One region of the Streptococcus taoyuanensis genome, then DNA from elsewhere that is predicted to be linked to it. Evidence: predicted binding sites of a transcription regulator. Region 1 holds the regulator's gene; each other region holds the start of a gene.
What was found. The regulator Rex, encoded in region 1, represses fermentation and respiration genes when NADH is low (regulators of the CRP and FNR family bind a similar motif). The targets are predictions, from matches to a motif close to TTGTGAANTANTTCACAA.
Positions count from the first base shown of each region.

Region 2: a site for Rex is predicted at 5,256-5,273, ahead of P5Y91_RS07805 (zinc-dependent alcohol dehydrogenase family protein). Genes of this name have one in related genera too.
Region 3: a site for Rex is predicted at 2,622-2,639, ahead of P5Y91_RS09690 ((S)-acetoin forming diacetyl reductase). Genes of this name have one in related genera too.

Region 1 covers NZ_JARQVW010000015.1:44,288-50,655, reverse strand. Annotated here, with positions in the region: gene yjbM (GTP diphosphokinase) at 1-511, opposite strand, end outside; gene P5Y91_RS08980 (CYTH domain-containing protein) at 607-1,164, shown strand; gene P5Y91_RS08975 (ribose-phosphate diphosphokinase) at 1,237-2,193, shown strand; gene P5Y91_RS08970 (cysteine desulfurase family protein) at 2,203-3,315, shown strand; gene P5Y91_RS08965 (DUF1831 domain-containing protein) at 3,325-3,672, shown strand; gene P5Y91_RS08960 (DUF4649 family protein) at 3,674-3,889, shown strand; gene P5Y91_RS08955 (redox-sensing transcriptional repressor Rex) at 4,019-4,666, shown strand; gene radC (RadC family protein) at 4,719-5,402, opposite strand; gene P5Y91_RS08945 (hypothetical protein) at 5,457-5,735, opposite strand; gene P5Y91_RS08940 (class A sortase) at 5,915-6,368, opposite strand, start outside.
Region 2 covers NZ_JARQVW010000012.1:17,773-24,140, forward strand. Annotated here, with positions in the region: gene P5Y91_RS07780 (carbohydrate ABC transporter permease) at 1-22, opposite strand, end outside; gene P5Y91_RS07785 (carbohydrate ABC transporter permease) at 38-925, opposite strand; gene P5Y91_RS07790 (extracellular solute-binding protein) at 1,129-2,445, opposite strand; gene P5Y91_RS07795 (N-acetylmannosamine-6-phosphate 2-epimerase) at 2,585-3,283, opposite strand; gene P5Y91_RS07800 (ABC transporter permease) at 3,454-3,840, opposite strand; gene P5Y91_RS07805 (zinc-dependent alcohol dehydrogenase family protein) at 4,153-5,205, opposite strand; gene P5Y91_RS07810 (hypothetical protein) at 5,367-5,690, opposite strand; gene P5Y91_RS07815 (hypothetical protein) at 5,690-5,995, opposite strand; gene P5Y91_RS07820 (hypothetical protein) at 6,009-6,368, opposite strand, start outside.
Region 3 covers NZ_JARQVW010000018.1:19,695-26,062, reverse strand. Annotated here, with positions in the region: gene P5Y91_RS09705 (DHH family phosphoesterase) at 1-622, shown strand, start outside; gene P5Y91_RS09700 (lantibiotic ABC transporter permease) at 653-1,216, shown strand; gene P5Y91_RS09695 (type B 50S ribosomal protein L31) at 1,378-1,620, shown strand; gene P5Y91_RS09690 ((S)-acetoin forming diacetyl reductase) at 1,735-2,499, opposite strand; gene glpK (glycerol kinase GlpK) at 2,983-4,491, opposite strand; gene P5Y91_RS09680 (ankyrin repeat domain-containing protein) at 4,679-5,350, opposite strand; gene P5Y91_RS09675 (CPBP family glutamic-type intramembrane protease) at 5,510-6,265, opposite strand; gene P5Y91_RS09670 (CPBP family intramembrane glutamic endopeptidase) at 6,262-6,368, opposite strand, start outside.

The DNA of each region.
Region 1 (6,368 bases):
TTTTGATCTCGTCTGGAAAGTCTCCTTTATATTTATAATTAAGCGAGTGTTCAATGGTTGCCCAAAAATTCATGGACAAGGTCCGAATTTGAATCTCTGCTAAGATCGTTTCATTTCCATCAATGGTATCGACCGGATACTCGACCACGACGTGGTAACTCCGGTAGCCACTTGATTTCTTGTGGCGGATGTAATCTCGCTCTTGGACCACGCGCATATCCTGCCGTTGTCTCAGAACCTCTAGGATCTCTTCGACGTCATCCACAAACTGGACCATGATGCGAAGACCAGCAATATCTTGCATATCCTGAGCCAGATTTTCTTCAGAAATATTTCTTCGGATCATCTTTTCGCGAATGCTCTCAATCGGCTTGACCCGTCCTGTAACAAACTCAATTGGAGAATGCTTTTGTTGCTTACGATATTGCTTACGAATCCCACGCAGTTTGATTTTTAATTCCCCAACTGCTTGGATATACGGATCTAAGAAGTTTTCCCAATCAATTGCCATCCTACCACCTTGTAATCTGAACCATTTTTGTATACAATAAACACATCTCTTATTATATCATGAATCGCTTTTGAAAAAAAGCAAAGGACCACAAAATGAACCATTTAGAAATTGAATACAAAACCATGCTAGACAAGGAGGAATACCAATCCCTCCTTCCACTTTTTGCTGATACAGAATTGGTTGTCCAAACCAATCACTATATCGATACACCCGACCAGCTCATCCGTAAGGAAAAAATGGCCTTGCGGGTGCGTACTTTCACAGATCAGGCTGAATTGACTCTCAAAGTCCCTGAAGATGTTGGCCATTTCGAGTACAATCAAAACCTCAGCCCAGAAGAAACCGACGCGATCCTTCAACACCAACAGTTTCCTGACGGAGAAATCAAAAAACTCTTGAAATCTAAAGAAATCCCAGTTGAGCAACTCGCGGTCTGGGGAAGCCTTACAACAGAACGATTCGAAAAAGAAACTGATGCAGGCTTAGTGGCGCTGGACCACAGTCTCTATCTAGACACTGAAGATTATGAGTTGGAAATCGAGGTCGAAACAGCTGAGCAGGAAGAAAATTTCCATCAGTTCATCAAAGAGCATGGAATCGTCTACAAAGCTGCAAAAAATAAAATCGCCAGATTGGCGGAAAGATTGTAAAATAGCTGAAATTATCGCAAATTTTTGCTAAAATAGTGCTAAGATCAAAAATCTAAATGAGGTTGGAATCACATGTCAGATAAAAAAAATATGAAGCTCTTCTCTCTCAATTCAAATCCAGAGATTGCGCAAAAAATCGCGGATCATGCTGGGGTTCCACTTGGGAAAATTTCATCCCGTCAATTTTCAGATGGTGAAATCCAAGTCAATATTGAGGAAAGTGTTCGTGGATATGATATTTATATCATTCAATCAACCAGTTTCCCGGTCAACAATCACTTGATGGAACTGTTAATTATGGTAGATGCTTGCCAACGGGCCAGCGCAAATACTGTCAATGTGGTCATGCCTTACTTCGGTTATGCCCGCCAAGACCGGACTGCTGCTCCTCGTGAACCAATTACTGCTAAACTCGTCGCAAACATGTTGGTCAAAGCTGGGGTGGATCGCGTTGTCACACTGGATCTTCATGCGGTGCAGGTTCAAGGTTTCTTCGATATTGCCGTGGATAACCTCTTTACCATTCCACTCTTTGCAGAACACTACATTAATAAAGGTCTAACAGGGCCTGATGTCGTCGTCGTCAGCCCTAAAAATTCAGGTGTCAAACGAGCTCGTAGTTTAGCTGAATATCTTGATGCACCGATTGCGATCATTGATTACGAGCAAGATGATGCAAACCGTGATTATGGCTATATTATCGGGGATGTCAAAGATAAGAAAGCAATCTTGATTGACGATATCCTCAATACCGGTAAGACATTCTCAGAAGCTGCGAAAATCGTCGAACGCGAAGGTGCTACTGAAATTTATGCTGTATCAAGCCATGGTTTATTTGTGAAAGGTGCTGTCGAGTTATTAGACCAAGCTCCGATCAAAGAAATCTTAGTAACCGATTCTGTTGCTCCAAACGGACCAACTCCTAAAAATATTAACTATCTGACAGCTAGCGAACTGATCGCTGAAGCTATTGTTCGCATTCAAGAAAGAAAACCTGTTAGTCCTCTATTTGCCTACCACAAGAAATAAGGTCTTAATGTGATATATTTTGATAATGCCGCAACAACTCCCCTTCTACCTGAAGTCATTGATAAAATGTCTGAAACTATGAAGACCACTTTTGGAAATCCATCGAGCCTTCATGCTCATGGGCGGATGGCTAGTAAACTCCTTCGAGAGTCTCGCGAGCAGATTGCTCAGTCCCTCCATACTCTTCCAAATCGGATTTTTTTCACCTCAGGTGGATCAGAAAGTAATAATACCGTTATAAAAGGCTACTGCTTGAAACACCAAGCAGATGGCAAACACATCATTACTACCGCTTTGGAACACCATGCGGTTCTAGAACCCATCGAATATCTTGTTGAACGTTTCGGATTTGAAGTTACGATCGTCCAACCAAGAGATGGACGCATTCAGGCTAGTGATATCAAGGCGGCTCTTAGACCGGATACCATTCTTGTCTCTACCATGTTTGCCAATAACGAGACAGGCGATCTTCTACCGATTAAAGAAATCGGAGAACTCTTAAAAGATCATCCAGCTGCCTTTCACGTTGATGCTGTCCAAGCAATTGGAAAGGTCCCTGTCTATCCCGAAGAGTTGGGGATTGATTTTCTCAGTGCTTCTGCCCACAAATTCCATGGACCAAAGGGCGTCGGCTTCCTTTATGCGGCCGCCCCAGATTTTGATAATCTCTTACATGGTGGGGATCAGGAAAGTAAGATGAGAGCCAGCACGGAAAATCTCATTTCAATTGTCGGGATGGCAACCGCGCTTCAGCAAGCTACACTTCATCAAGAAGAAAATTTCAACCAGGTTCAAAAACTTGGCCAGGAACTAGTCAATGGTTTAGCAGCCTACGACTACTACGTAAATGCGAATGACGATCATCTTCCATTTGTTTGGAACCTTGGCTTTCCGGGTGTCCAAAATGATGTATTATTGATGCGACTCGATCTTGCTGGAATTTCTGTCTCTACAGGTTCTGCTTGTACCGCCGGTACAGTTCAACCCAGCCATGTCCTTGAGGCGCTCTATGGAAAAGATAGCTCACGCCTAAAAGAATCCCTTCGAATTAGTTTTTCAGAACTCAATACCGTAGAGGAGGTTCAAGACTTCCTCTCAAAACTTAAAGAAATTTTATCATAGGAGAACAATATGGCTTTTGAAACAAGTGTTTCATTGAAAGACTGCAAATATACCTATAGTCTACACCCAAATGTTAAAAAATATACCTTACGTGACAATACATTTGCTGTTACAAAAGTTGGAAATTACGAGTTAAATCGTTTGCTCGAGGCCGTTCCAAATAGCGGCGAAGGCTTCCTACTTAAAATCATTTTCAATAAAGATTTGACAGGTTTTAAGATCAATATTACAGACAAGTCTGGGCTTCGCCTGGTGAATATCTTTAAAAATCCAGAAAATGACATTATCCAACAAAAATTCTATTTCTTAATGGATAGTCTTGTCGAAAGAGAAATTTTCAACAAAACAGAGGCCTAATATGGTAACCCTAACTTATATCGACGCTTACCAAGTAGAACGAACGACTACTTATCCCGACCTTGCAGCCTGCATCCTCGATTTTTCAGGCTGTGTAACCCTGCCTGACTTTTACTCAATCGTATCCATTGAATACAAGGGAGAAAAACTCCCCTATACAGGGCGAGTCGATGGACTCTATGCTTTTTTGAAAAAGGTAGAGCAAGCTGAAAACTAAGCTGATGTTGATGGAACTCTCCATCGCCATCAGCTTTTTCTTTAGACAAAAATATTTTTGAAAAACCGTTCAAGATAGTTGATTTTTTCACAATCTTCCTATACAATAAGAGGGAAAGGTTGTGATATTGTGAAACATGATAAAAATACTCCAATTCCACGCGCAACAGCAAAACGCTTATCGCTCTACTACCGCATTTTTAAACGCTTTAACTCTGAAAAAATAGAGCGCGCCAATTCCAAGCAAATTGCGGATGCAATTGGGATTGACTCTGCTACTGTTCGCAGAGATTTTTCTTATTTTGGTGAATTGGGAAGACGTGGATTTGGTTATGATGTAAAAAAACTGATGAACTTCTTTGCAGATCTTTTAAATGACAATGCTATTACTAATGTCGCTATTGTTGGGATCGGAAATATGGGAAGCGCCCTTCTTAATTACCGTTTCCATGAGCGAAATAAAATGAAAATTGTCATGGCTTTTGATGTAGATGATCATGAACTGATTAATACCAAAAGTAAGGATGGGATCCCCATTTATGGGATTTCTACGATCAAAGAGAATCTCAAAAAAGAAGGCATTCAAACAGCCGTTCTAACTGTTCCAAGTGTTAAGGCTCAAGAAGTTGCTAGTCTTTTAGTAGATGCTGGTGTCAAAGGAATTCTAAGCTTTTCTCCAGTCCATCTGACAGTTCCTAAAGAGGTTGTTGTCCAATATGTCGATCTTACTAGTGAATTGCAAACACTTCTTTATTTTATGCGTAAAAACGAAGAATAAAGACTTATACTTCAACAACAAAAAGGTTGGAACAAGAAGGTTCCAACCTTTTTTATACCAAATAATCCGTTTCTTCTCGATAACTATAGTAGTTTTCTTCGGATACAATCAAATGATCCAATAGGGTCAACCCCATTACTTCACAGGCCTCTAAGACTCGCTGAGTGACTTCATCATCATTTTTACTGGGGAACACAGCACCAGATGGATGATTGTGAGCCAAGATAATGGAGGTTGCCATGTGCTTCAGTGCATAATGCAGGATTTCACGCGGCTCCGCGATACTTCGATTCACTGTTCCAATAAAGATCGTCTGTTGATGAATAATTTCATTTTGGGTATTCAAATAAAGGGCAACTAGGTGCTCCTGCTTTTTATGGCCAATTTCCTGTTGAATTTTATGGGCCAATTTCTGACTACTCATGATTTGTTCGGAACTCATTAGTTCATCTTTATGAATCCTTCGTCCAAACTCAATAACAGCCTGAAGTTCGATGGCCTTCACTCGCCCAATGCCAGAGATTTCCTGTAGCTCCTCTAGGGTTAATTGCCCTAACTCCTTTAAACTATTTACCGAGCTCAAAAGACCTTGTGCAATCTCATAAACGCTTTTTTGCTTGTTACCTGTCCGTAAGAGAATGGATAACAATTCCTGATGACTTAGCTTATCCACCCCTTCAGAAACTAAGCGCTCCCTAGGAAGCAAAGATGGTTCAATAAATGATATGTCGTACATAATTTCCTCCTCACTTATTAATTCGTAATAAATTGAGAAAATAACGACCTTTCATTATTTACTGGCGATTTCTTGCTTCAAATCATCTAACACTAAGACTTCATCTTTATTAAAGCGGATCTGATAACCTGTTTGAACTTGTTCAAGCTCCTTTAAAAACTGTTGAATTTCACAGCGGATCAAGTACTCCTGACTCTGAGGAATGGCTTCTAAGGTTTGGTAGACTTGCTCTACTTCGTAGATTCCTTTCGTAATTAATCCATTTCGTGGAAAATCATTTATTAAGAGATTATAGAAATGATGCAAGAGATGATAAATTCGCTCTTTTGTCACTATTCTACCTCCTTATCATACTCTTTCTCCTCTTATTATATACCTATTTTCCCTCAATATTATGACAAATTCCTTACATTATATTACCAATCGCTTACAATTTTACAAGAATCCTTTAGTTATTTCATGCCATACTATAAAGAAAAAAGCCCCGGCATCTCTGCCTCGGGCTTTATTTCTTAAAGTTGCATTTGATTATAAGACTTGCTGAATGAATCCAGGATGTCCTTTGGAGCCTTGTCATAGTCAACAGAGGTTTCCAAGTTTCCTTTTACAATCGTACGGTAAGTCGCTGCAGCATCCTCACAGGTCACCAAGGTGATTTCATTAACACCTTCACGATCTTGAATGACATCTACACGGTCTGGAGTCACTGTCTCAACAGACGAGATGACATAAGTATAGATTTTTTCTTTGTCCGTGATGTAGATCTTCATACCAGCCTTGGCTTTCTCTAATGGTGAGAACAGCATGGCATTTGCTCCAGTAAGGCCAAATACGTGGTGACTAGCAAGAGAATAATTGCCTTGTCCCATGACTTGGTTTTCCTTCATAGTCCCTGCTCCATAGTAAAGGGCTACGTTTTCGAGTCCTTTAAAAATTGGAAGGTTCATGTTCAATTCAGGAATCGAA
Region 2 (6,368 bases), on a different contig from region 1:
GTTTCTTTTGTGTTGGTTTCATCTGAGGCTCCTTTCTTTAGTATTCTACGTCGTTTCCGAGGATCTTGAATTGCGCAAAACTGATAATGGCAATCATCACCGCAAGGAAGACACCCATGGTGTTGGCATAACCGTATTCAGAGAGTTTAAAGGCTTTTTCATAGAGGTAGTACATAAGGGTACTCGTTGAGTAGTTAGGACCACCGGATGTCAACAATTGGATCAAGGCGAAACATTGGAAAGAGTTAATGGTCGTAATGATGGCAATATAAAGAGTTGTTGGCAACAAGCTTGGCCATTTGATCTTCCAGAAAACTTGAAATTCTGTCGCACCGTCAACACGCGCTGCTTCTACGAGAGAATTATCAATATTTCCCATAGCTGCGATGTAGAGGATGATCGGTTGACCAACAGAGGTGGTCAACAAGATGATAATGATGGCCATCAAAGCCCAGTGCTTGTCCCCCAACCAAGAAATGTTTTGGTTGATGACATGTCCAGATTTCAATACAAAGTTCAAAATCCCTGATAGTGGATCATAGATCCATTTCCATACAACCGTTACCGCTACACTCCCTGTAACAACTGGAAGGAAGAAGACGAAACGATAGAAGGAACGCGCAATCGCATTTTGATGGTAGGTCTGAGAAGCCACAAACAAGGAGAACAATACGACGATCGGAACGGATCCGATAACGATGATGACGGTATTGATCAAGGACTTCACAAAGACCTTATCCGCAAACATGCGGGAATAATTTTCTAAACCGACAAACTTAAAGGATGTCATAGAATAGTTGAAGAAACTTGTCACAAATCCCATGATCATGGGGGCTAGGACAAAGACCGTAAAGAAGATTAAAATGGGTGCTAGGAATGCGTAGGAAACGAGCGTCTCCCTCATTCGGATTTTGTTTACCTTCACAGTAAGGCACCTCCTAGTGTTCTTTTTCTATTTTTTCCTTGATTCCTATGTGGAATGGATGGCACTGCGCCTTTCTACATATGATAATTAGGAGAGTGAAAATATGAAGGCCCCCTCTTTCAATCTACGTATGGAGATAAGAAATCGAGGGGGCCTATGCTTTCTTATTTCTATGAAAGGATCATTTGAGTTTCATAGATGATCTATTTTTTCTTGATCGTTTCGTTTGCTTTTTCAGTAAATGTCTTCAAAGCTGGTTCTGCTTTTTCATCCCCGTTTGAAACAGATTGCAACATTGGGAACCAAAGTGTACGCATTTCTGCAAAACCGTCGATTGTGTTGTAGTATGGTGAGTAGTATTTTGTCCAAGTGCTGATGGTTTCCATCCGTTTGTCATCGTACAACTTACCAAATGAACTACGAACTGGGAAAGCTCCTGTACGCACAACATCTTTTGGACCCCATTCTTTGTCGTCTGCGATGAACTGTACAAATTTCTTAGCAGCAGCAATTTTCTTTTCATCTTTATTATTGAAGACTGCAAATCCATTGACAAGGTATTCCAATTTTGGCTTGCCTGAGTCAGATGGGAATGGCACTTCTACTACTTCGACCTTACTTGCATCCAACAATTTAGCTTGGATACCGTTTTGTGAAGGCGCCCACAAGATAGTGTAAGAAGTTTGACCATTCGCAAAGTTTTGGATGTCTGCTCCACCATCGAATTGAGAACCATTCATCATCAAGCCGTCATCGATCCATTTAGAAGCTTTTTCCAAACCTTTGACAAATTTTGGATCATCTGTTGTATACTTGGTTACTTTTTCATCAGTAACAGAACCGCCATAAAGGTTAGCAATGAAGGCACGAGTTCCTTGGTCTCCACCTTGACCATTACTGAAGAGTGATCCTGGTGTATAACCTTTGTCTTTCAAAGCTTTCAATACTTTTTCAAAGTCGTCTGTTGTCCAGCCTTCTTTGACAAGATCCAACACGCCTGCATCTTTGAGCATCTTCTTATTCATCGCCATGTAGAATGGTGCTGAACTAATTGGATACATGTAAGCTGTGTCGCCTGCCTTGCTGGCTTGAATGATATTTTCATTATTGACATCTTTGACAAAATCTTCGGTAAAGAGATCGTTCAAATCAGCCAATTTTCCATTTTTACCATACTGAATGATCCGTCCAGGTGCATCAAAGAGCACATCTGGAGCAGTTCCTGCTTCAATAGCCGTTGTGATCTTTTCAGGACCTGACTTGAAGTCAATCGTTTCCAAATTCACGTGGATATCTGGATTTGCTTTTTCAAAAGCTGCAATAATTGATTTTTCGTAGGTTCCAACACCATCTTCTGCTTTTTCTTGAGTAAAGACTGGGAAGGCCCACCAAGTGATTTCTGTTTTACCAGAATTTCCACCAGAAGATTCTGATTTTGATCCTCCGCTAGAGCCACAAGCTGCGAGTGCTAGAAGAGCTGCACCAGCTACCAACGAGCACAATACTTTTTTCATTTTCATGTGATTTCTCCTCACAATTTACGGTAAGATTACTCTTACAGGGGGTTATCCTCAATGAGGACGCCTATTCTTGTTCATGTTTCAGATTCGACTACTCTCTATTCGGTCTCCTCCTCCTTCAATCTACTGTTTTGTTTACTCATTTTAAGGCTGCGACGAAGCGCTCTGTAATCTCTTTTGGTCGAGTAATGGCACCACCTACAACGATGCCGCGAACCCCGAGATCATGGATTTTCTTGGCTTGATCCGGATAGTGGATCTTGCCTTCTGCGATGACATCTACTCCTGCTTGGCAGAGACGATGAATCAGTTCAAAATCTGGACCATCAACCTTTGGACTGTAGTCCGTATAGCCCGAAAGGGTCGTTCCGACAAAGTCCACTCCCGCTTCGACAGCTGTCAATCCTTCTTCCAGAGTAGAGATATCAGCCATCAAGAGTTGGTCAGGATATTTCTCTTTGACTTGATGGATAAAGTCACTAATCGAAAGGCCATCATGACGCGGCCGTTTGGTACAATCAAGCGCAATGACTGCGATATCCAAAGCTGCCAGCTCATCGACTTCTTTCATAGTCGCCGTGATAAAGGGTTCTTCAGGTGGGTAATCACGTTTGATAATCCCAATGATCGGTAACTTGGTCACTTCCTTGATTTCCTTGATATCCCGGACACTATTGGCTCGGATTCCGACAGCTCCACCCTGCTCAGCCGCTTTTACTAAGAGAGGAATGACTCCTCCTGCTTCTGTATAGAGCGGTTCATGAGGGAGAGCTTGACAAGAAACAATGATGCCGTCTTTGATTTGTTCAATCAGTTCATCTTTTGTAATCTTTGACATAACTCCTACTCCTTTGATAATAAGGCAACTCGAGTACTTGTAAATTGATTATAATCTATTTTTAAAGCGCTTACAATATTAATCGTGCAATTGGATTATAGTTTCACATTTTAGGGCAAAATAAAAAGATCTCTGAAACTAGTTTCAGAGATCTAGGACATGGTGATTCCTTAGGCCATCTTTTGGGTCGCTTTTTCCTTTACGACAAATACAAAGCCAATAGAGCCAACGACGGCTCCAAGCAAGATCCAATAGACCATATCCGATGAAGCCATTGGGCCTGCCAAGAGACCTGCTAGTAAAAAGAGATTGATATACAGTCGGGTATCGCGATAAAAGGTCCAATTGAAATGGTAGCTACCTTCTGGATACTGCCGTGTCGATACAGACGGTTGAAAGACCTGAAGAAGGATCAAAATCCCAACAAAAGCAAGATAAGCCAGGCTAACTACCGAAAGCGGAGCCCGCATCGTCAAAGCTACAGCCACTAAAAGCAAGACCAAGATCCAGAAATGGAAGTCCATCCAGAATTCACGATGATAACAAAACCGTTTCATAAGATCACACCTTTCTCTTTATGTAATCGTTTTCTGTACTTCTATTATAAGACAACAAATTTATTTTGCAAGGAATCATGGGCTATTTGGGGTTGAAAATAGAGAGTGGGACAGAAATCGGTAATTCGTTAGAATTCGATTTCGTCGTCCCACCTCCGCACAGTTGAGTAGGGCTGTAAAAACTGATGAAATCAGCGTAGTAGAGCCCACTCAACCACTGCGTCTTGCTCGACAATCCAAAAATAATTGAGAGGCTAGGACTTTTGTCCCAGCCTCGTCTAAAAAAACTATGAACAAATATTAGTTGCCACTTCATTCACTGATATCATTTTCGATAATCACCTTGAGAGCATGGTTTTCACCCGCATGTTTAAAGACATCATAGGCTTTTTCAACTTCTGAGAGTTTGAAGTGGTGGGTGATGAGCTTAGTCGCATCGATCTTGCCTGATTTCAAGACATTGAGTAACATTTCAGTAGTATTGGCATTGACAAGACCGGTGTTGAGGGTAATGTTCTTGATCCACAAATCATCCAAATTGAAGCTAACCGGTTTTCCGTGGACACCGACATTAGCGATGTGTCCACCGACAGAGATGACGTTTTGGCAGACATCAAAGGTAGCAGGATAGCCCACACATTCCATGGAGATATCGACACCACGACCTTCGGTCACTTCATTGATAAAGGCCTTGATTTCAGCGATATCGCTGGAGCAGATGGTGTGAGTTGCTCCAAATTTCTTAGCCGCTTCAAGACGAGATTCAGACAAGTCCACCATGATAATCGTAGCTGGTGAGAAGAACTGCACAGTCAAGAGAGCTGCAAGACCGATCGGACCAGCTCCAACGATACAGACATTGTCCCCAGGTTTTACATGAGATGGGAGGACCCCGATTTCATAAGAGGTTGGGAGAATATCTGAGAGCATGACCAAGGCTTCGTCATCCACAGTTTCAGGCGCATGATAAAGACTACCATCCGCATGTGGAATGTGGACATACTCTGCTTGGGTTCCGTTGATCAAGTGACCCAAAATCCAACCACCATCTTCACAGTGAGAAGGCAAACTACGTTTACAGTAGTAGCAGGTATTACAAGCTGTGACACAAGAGATGATGACCTTGTCGCCTACCTTGAAGTTATTCACTGCATCGCCGACTTCTTCGACGATCCCGATTCCTTCGTGGCCTAAAATCGTGCCTTCTTTACAAGCTGGCACATCTCCTCCTAGGATGTGAAGGTCTGTCCCACAGATGGTTGTCTTCAAGACACGCACAATGGCATCCGTTGGATTTTTGATCACTGGTTTTGGTTGATCCAGCAGTTGCAGATTGCCTGCAGATACATAAGTTGCAGCTTTCATAAGCGACTCCTTTTTTGTTGGTTTGATAAAACCATTTTATTTTCGTTTCTTTGTGAATATTATAACATGCTAAGTAAGCGCTTGCAAGAATTTATGAGCACATTTTTAAAAGTTTTTTGGGCAAACAAAAACATTCCTCTTATCTCTACCAGAGGAATGTTTCAATCACCTTGTTCTAATTGTTGACGCTGCTTGTAGTACTCTTGCTGCTCGCGCTCACGCTCTTCTTCTAAACGCTCTTCATAGCGCTTGAGCTCTGCCTCAAACTCTTCTTGCAAGGCAAATAAACGCTCTAAGCCACTTTGAGCCTCCGCACTTGGGGCTTGAAAATGCAGGGCACTTAGCCAGTCCACTAAATTTTCTGTATGTTGGCGGACATCCATACGCATATCCGCATAATCCCACTCCAACTCACTGAGCTTTTGATTGAAGCGGTAATGTCGATCTTCTAGTTGTTCTAATTCACTATTTCCTGAATGGTACATCACATACCTCCTTTAATCGGACTCAATAAAATCGGCTTCTTCACTGCTTTCAGTGCTGTTTCTACCGCGTCCGCTGCTCCTCCTGTAAATCCATCTTTCAAATCACTAACGAGGATCGTTGTAGCAAAAGAGCGCATCTTTTCGGATTGACCGCCCAAGGTTACCTGCAAACTCATCCCTTCCAACATCATCAAGGCTTTCTGCGTTGCAATCAAACTTCTGATCGCAATCCGCTCTTGCTCCTTTTTAATCTCTCGATGGAGCTCCTCAATTCGTTCTCTGTCCTCTCCCAGGATCTCTAACATCTTTTTCTCCTACTTATGAAAAATCAAAGGCCGTCGCTTGTCCCTTGTCCAAGTCCACCAATTGAGCTGATGCAGCCTCCAGCTGACCTGCCAAATCTGACAAGCGAGTGGAATAGGCCTTTGCTTGGGCGAGGTTCTCCGCCTCTACCGCTTGGTCCCAACAAGCATCCATGGAGAACTCTCCTAATAGTTGCTCCACTTCTGCGTCTGTTAAAAATTGGGCCATGCTGTGGGCCATTTGTGACACCTCAGCGACCTTATGAGAAACCGTCTCCTTGGCCTCTTCCAGCTTATCCTTGACTTCTGCCTCAAAGGCAGTTGCTTGCGCTGAAGCATTCTGCGCTACTGCCAACACCAATTCCTCCCGCAATTG
Region 3 (6,368 bases), on a different contig from region 1:
TGACGATGCTTATGGCGATCTGCTTTGGGTCGATACTGAGTCTAGCTCTACCAGTGAGTTAATCGCACTTTTTGCTAAGGAATTGGATCTTGAACTTCCTGTAAGTGCTGCGCGTCTTCTCTATGCTGGGATTGTCGGAGATACAGGTCGCTTCCTTTATCCTGCTACTTCGACTCGGACCTTTGAGATCGCTGCAACTCTTCGAAGCATTCCCTTTGATTTTACAGCACTTGCTCGTCAGATGGATATGATCAATCTCAAAACAGCTAAGCTTCAAGGCTATGTCTATGACCATCTTGAGATCGATGAACATGGTGCTGCGCGTGTGACCTTGACACAAGAGCTCTTGAAGAAATTCGATCTACGGGATTCAGAGACTGCTGCAATTGTCGGAGCCCCTGGACGCATAGATACCGTATCTGTTTGGGCCATCTTTGTCGAGCAGGCCGACGGTCACTTCCGTGTCCGGATGCGTAGCAAACGAAAAGTGATCAACGAGATTGCCAAACGACATAATGGTGGTGGCCATCCACTAGCGAGTGGAGCCAACTCCTACTCCCTCGAAGAAAACGATCAAATCTACAAAGAGCTACAAGAAGTGGCACGCACGAACGAAGGCTGAGAACGATTTCTCAGCCTTTTTATCTTGGTAATGGGGTTTTCATTTGCGGTAGCGATTCTTAGCTCTTTCTTGCCATGGGCAAACCTTAATGCTGGAAATTTTGGTTCATACACCTGGAATGGCCTTCGCGGAGATGGATGGTTTGTTATTATCTTCGCAGTCGTTGCGATTGTCCTTGCTTGCTTGAACGATGTAAAAACTTCACTACCAAAAGGTTTTGCAATTGGTGTTATCGTATCAGGGTCTCTCTCAACTGTTGTAACATTGATCGATGTCTTCGGTGTGAACAAGTACGCTGTTAATTTCAATGGCTATGGGGTTTCAATTGGCTTTGGTTTGATCCTTGCTTTGATCGCATCAATCGCTATTGTTGTAACTGGTCTCTTGGCGATGTCAGGTGGTAAAATCACAAAAGGAACATTCGAAGAACTTTCTGAATCTGGTAAAGGATTTGCCCAATCTGTTGGACGCGTGACAACTTCTACTGTAAAAACTGCTGTAAATGAAATCAAAAAAGAATCACACGAACACACTGAGGGACAAGCTGATCAACCAGTTGAAGCACCAAAAGATCCAAATCAATCTGAACAATAATAAGATTAGATTCACCTTGGCTTAGCCAGGGTGATTTTTTTGATCATAAATTTAAATAAAATTAGTGAAAATACTTGTCAAGATCTTGGAAATTTGGTAAACTAGCTTAGTAACAATCTATGGCTCGGAAAGAGACCATGGCAGAAAGGAAATATTGCAAAATGAAAAAAGATATCCATCCAGAATATCGCCCTGTTGTCTTCATGGACACTACTACTGGTTACAAGTTCCTCAGCGGTTCAACTAAGTACTCTAGCGAGACTGTTGAATTCGAAGGTGAAACTTACCCATTGATCCGTGTTGAAATTTCATCAGACTCACACCCATTCTACACTGGACGTCAAAAGTTCACTCAAGCAGATGGACGTGTGGATCGTTTCAACAAAAAATACGGTCTCAAATAAGAACCAACACAGAACCACTTCCCTTTCGGGAGTGGTTTTTTTGATCTCCGTTTCTTTTATTGTGAACGCACAAAATAAGAGGTTAGGATGTTGATCCCAACCTCTTTTTTCATCTTAATGGAATTGCATACCACCATCCACGATAATGGTTTGACCTGTGATGTAGTTTGAGTCAGGTCCAGCAAGGAAGCTGACAGCCGCTGCTACATCTTCTGGTTCAGAAAGACGTTTCAAAGTGATATCTTTAGCGAATGTTTGCATACCCCATTCGTCATCTTTACCTGCGTTCTTACCAACTTCATGGGCAATGTCAAACATCATTGGAGTCTTGACGATACCTGGTGCGTAGGCATTGACAGTGATGCCTGAATCAGCCAAGTCACGCGCCAAAGTCTGTGTGATACCACGAACTGCAAATTTAGTACCACCATAAACAGTCAAGTTTGGATTTCCGACAACACCTGCTTGTGAAGTTGCATTGATGATTTTTCCGCCATGGCCAAGCGCTTTGAATTGAGCTTGTGCAGCTTGAGCACCCCAAATCACGCCACCAACGTTAATAGCAAATGTACGTGTAAATTGTTCTTCTGTAATTGTATCAAGTGGTGTAGTTGGCGCAACACCTGCATTGTTTACGACAACATTCAAATCTCCAAAATGGTCAACAACCTTTTGGAAAGCTGCAGCCACTTCTTCTTTTTTAGATACATCAGCAACAACCGCAAAAGCATTTTCAGCCGATAACTCAGCAACTGCTTTTTCAGCTGTTTCAGCATTGTAGTCCAATACTCCAACCTTAAAGCCATCTTGCACCAAGCGTTTTGCGATTGCAAAACCGATTCCTTGACCAGCACCTGTGACAATAGCTACTTTAGACATATGATTCCTCCTTGGTATCAACGATACCAGCAAACGTTCCTATCAGAACAGCAAGGGTTGACAACTAGTTTTGATGGGGTCTATCATAAATTCCGACAAAACTATGCTAATAGTATACTCTTTTGTGAAAAACATTTCAAACTCTAGCCTGTTTTTTGAAAAAAATAGTTTATTTATATGATATCTTTATTTAGTGATAAATGAACTAAAGCGTGAAATAGAGTAAAGTTTTTAGCCAAAACGGTTAACTGTTCTATTCTGTAAACCCTACATAAAAAGAGAGTGGGACAAAAGTCCTAGCCTCTCAATTGTTTTTGGATTGTCGAGCAAGACGCAGTGGTTGAGTGGGCTCTACTACGCTGATTTCATCAGCTTTTACAGCCCTACTCAACTGTGCGGAGGTGGGACGACGAAATCGAATTCTAACGAATGACCGATTTCTGTCCCACTCTCTCTTATAAACTATTCGTTTGATTGATCCCTTTAGTCATCGGACTCCGCAAATACTTGAGTGGCTTTGACTGCTTTCTTCCACCCCTTGTACAATTTCTCTTTGCGAGCTTCATCCATCTTTGGTTCAAAGATTTGAGCTGCTCCATGAAGAGATTTTAATTCTTCCAAGTCCTTCCAATAGCCTACGGTCAGACCTGCTAGGAAGGCTGCTCCTAAAGCCGTTGTTTCCAAGTTTTTGGCACGAGCAATCGCAATCCCAAGAATATCTGCCTGAAACTGCATTAAATAATTATTTTTCGCTGCCCCTCCATCTACTTTTAAGACAGGGATAGGAGTTTTTGCATCTACCTGCATGGTGTCTATGATATCGCGTACTTGATAGGCAATGGATTGAAGGGTTGCTTTGATGAAGTCTTCCTTGGTCGTTCCCTGGGTAAACCCAAAGACAGAACCACGCGCCTCTTGGTTCCAATATGGTGCTCCAAGACCAGTAAAGGCAGGGACCACATAGATTTCATCGTCATTCTGAGACTTCAGAGCATAGGCCTCGGATTCAGGTGAACTGTCGATCATACGCAGGCCATCGCGGAGCCATTGAATGGCACTTCCAGCGATAAAAATAGATCCTTCAAGGGCATAGTAGACCTTGCCATTGATCCCATAACCAATCGTCGTCAACAGGTTATTCTCTGATAACTGCATCTCCTCACCCGTATTCATAATGATGAAGGACCCAGTTCCATAGGTATTTTTGACCATACCAGGTTCAAAGGCCAATTGGCCAAAGAGAGCAGCCTGCTGGTCTCCCGCCATACCTGCAATCGGCACTTGTCCACCGTAGAAATGGAAAGGCGCTGTCTTGCCATAGATTTCAGAGTTTGAACGCACTTCAGGAAGCATGGCTTTAGGAATGTTGAGAATGTCTAAGATTTCATCGTCCCATTTCAGTTCCTTGATATTGTAGAGCATGGTACGGGCTGCATTGGAATAGTCTGTCACGTGGGCAGCTCCATCTGTCAGCTTCCAGACCAACCAAGTATCAATGGTCCCAAAGAGCAATTCACCTTTCTCCGCACACTCTTGTGCTCCTTCTACGTGGTCCAAAATCCAACGAACTTTAGTCGCTGAGAAGTAGGCATCAATGACTAGACCTGTCTTTTGGTGGAAGGTTTCTAAATAGCCTTGGTTTTTAAGTTCTTCAGCCAGTGGAGCCGTTTGCCGTGATTGCCAGACAATGGCATTGTAAATAGGAAGCCCCGTGTTCTTATCCCAAACAACTGTCGTTTCTCGCTGATTGGTAATGCCGATTGCCTCTATTTGATTGGGCTTGATGCCACTTTCGATAAAAACCTCAGCAATCACCGACTGCACCGAGTTCCAAATTTCATTGGCATTGTGCTCCACCCAACCAGCCTGCGGAAAAATCTGAGTGAATTCCTTTTGACTAGAGCTAACTTGCTCGCCTTTTTTATTAAAAATGATAGCCCGCGAACTAGTGGTTCCCTGGTCAATCGCCATGATGAAAGTTTCTTGAGACATAAACTGCCCTCCTAAATTAGGTACTTAAAAATCTTGTTCTTTCATAAACTAGTATACTCTATTTCATCTAGAATTTGTATCCATTTTTTTAAGAAAATCCGGTCTAACATTTTCCTACTACTTCTAACTTTGTCAGACCAAGCAAAAAGAGCCCTGAGGCTCTTTTAACTAGTAGTTCAAATGCTTATCAAGATCTGCCTTGATCTAACCGATTTAAGAACTCCATGGTCGGACTGTCTTGGTAAAGCTCTTTGAGGGGAATCTTCTGATAGACCGCTATTTCATCCGCAGTCACACCGTAACGAATTAATAGATCATAAATACGATTTAAATCATGACGTAATTCATCCGTTATGAGGACATTATCGCTTGTTTCTTTTGTTTTCCAATAATAAGATGGCAGAACTTCCTTGGTTTCAATTAAAATAGTTTGCAACAAAGTCCCACCATGGCTGTCCTTCTGAGAGATATCGGCCCCAAGTTCCAACATTTTCTCAAAAACCTTGAAAGACTGGTCAGCCTTTTCCTTAGACGAATACATCTCATATTGACCATTCCAGCGTTTGATCATGCGCCGGCAGTCAAATACAGCTCGTCCACCCGCTGTTTGGAGGACTGGTTGACAAAATGGATTCAGCTCTGTCGGCTCTTCAATAAAGTTAAGATCTGCTCCTCTATCAAGAAGTAAGTCTGCAATATCTAAATGTCCCGATTTGATAGCGACTTGAAGGAGCGACTGTCCCTGATCTCTTTTAGGTTTGTCACCCGAAACAGCATTGACTTCTTCAGGCTTTTTATCCAATATCTGACGGACTCCCTCTATATCTCCTCTTCGCAACAACTGAAAGGTTTTTTGCATGGTCTTTCCCCCTCTCTCATTATAGATAAGAATGACACTGTGTTGATACTTTGGTCCTATCTCTAGCATCTTCATTAAACTGATTATACCATTTTATGGACTCTACACTGAAGTCCTAAAGGGTAAAGATGACAGACTCTCACAGAAAGAGGTACAACTCTATTTCTTTGATTTTCGTGCAGCCACCAGCCAAGAGGCTGCTAGGATTTCGAAAATAACTAGAAGGATAATCTGAGGAAGAGAGCTCTGAACCAGCATAAGAACAGCCAGACTATCAATTAGCATATGAGCGAGGATACAAGGGACAGCTCCTTTCGAGTACTCCTTGAGCGCTCCAAATAGGAAGGTATTCCCTAAAATCATCAGGTAAAAGATGAGATAGTTGGACGAACCTGCTGTAATCCAAGGGAGTTGATAGATAGGAATATGCCAGAGGAACCAGACAATGGAAAGAAGCATCATTTTAGGTATAAAGCGCTTGCTAAAGGAAAGATGATATTGTAAAAACCAACGCCAACCGACTTCTTCCAGACCTCCATATAAAAAGGTCCAGGGGAAATAAAGGAAGAAGGCCAAGAGGGAGTTCCCAGTAAAGCGAACATTCATGAGCAGGATGGAAATCCCATAATAGATGACGGGGATGAAAAAAGCTAAAATCCAGGATAGGGGACTTTCTTTTTGAAGGAAGACCTTTTTGAAAAATTCACCCAAGGAGTTGATTTCCCTTAACACAAGAGAAAAGACAGCAGCCACAATCATGGGAATCAAGTTCATTAGGATAAACAGGAGCGAGGCCCCCATACTCCTCCCATCTGGAAAACACCAAAGGATCACTTGCCCTACTATAAATGTAGTAAGGAGGGCAGTCAGTACATACCAGATAGCGACTGATTGTTTTGAAATAAATTTGTTCATTTTTCCTCCTTTACAGTTTCATTCTTCTTTCTTGCAATCATGATTGCTAAACTAATAATAAGAATTTTACTGACGATAGATAGCCATACCTCTTCATTCACTA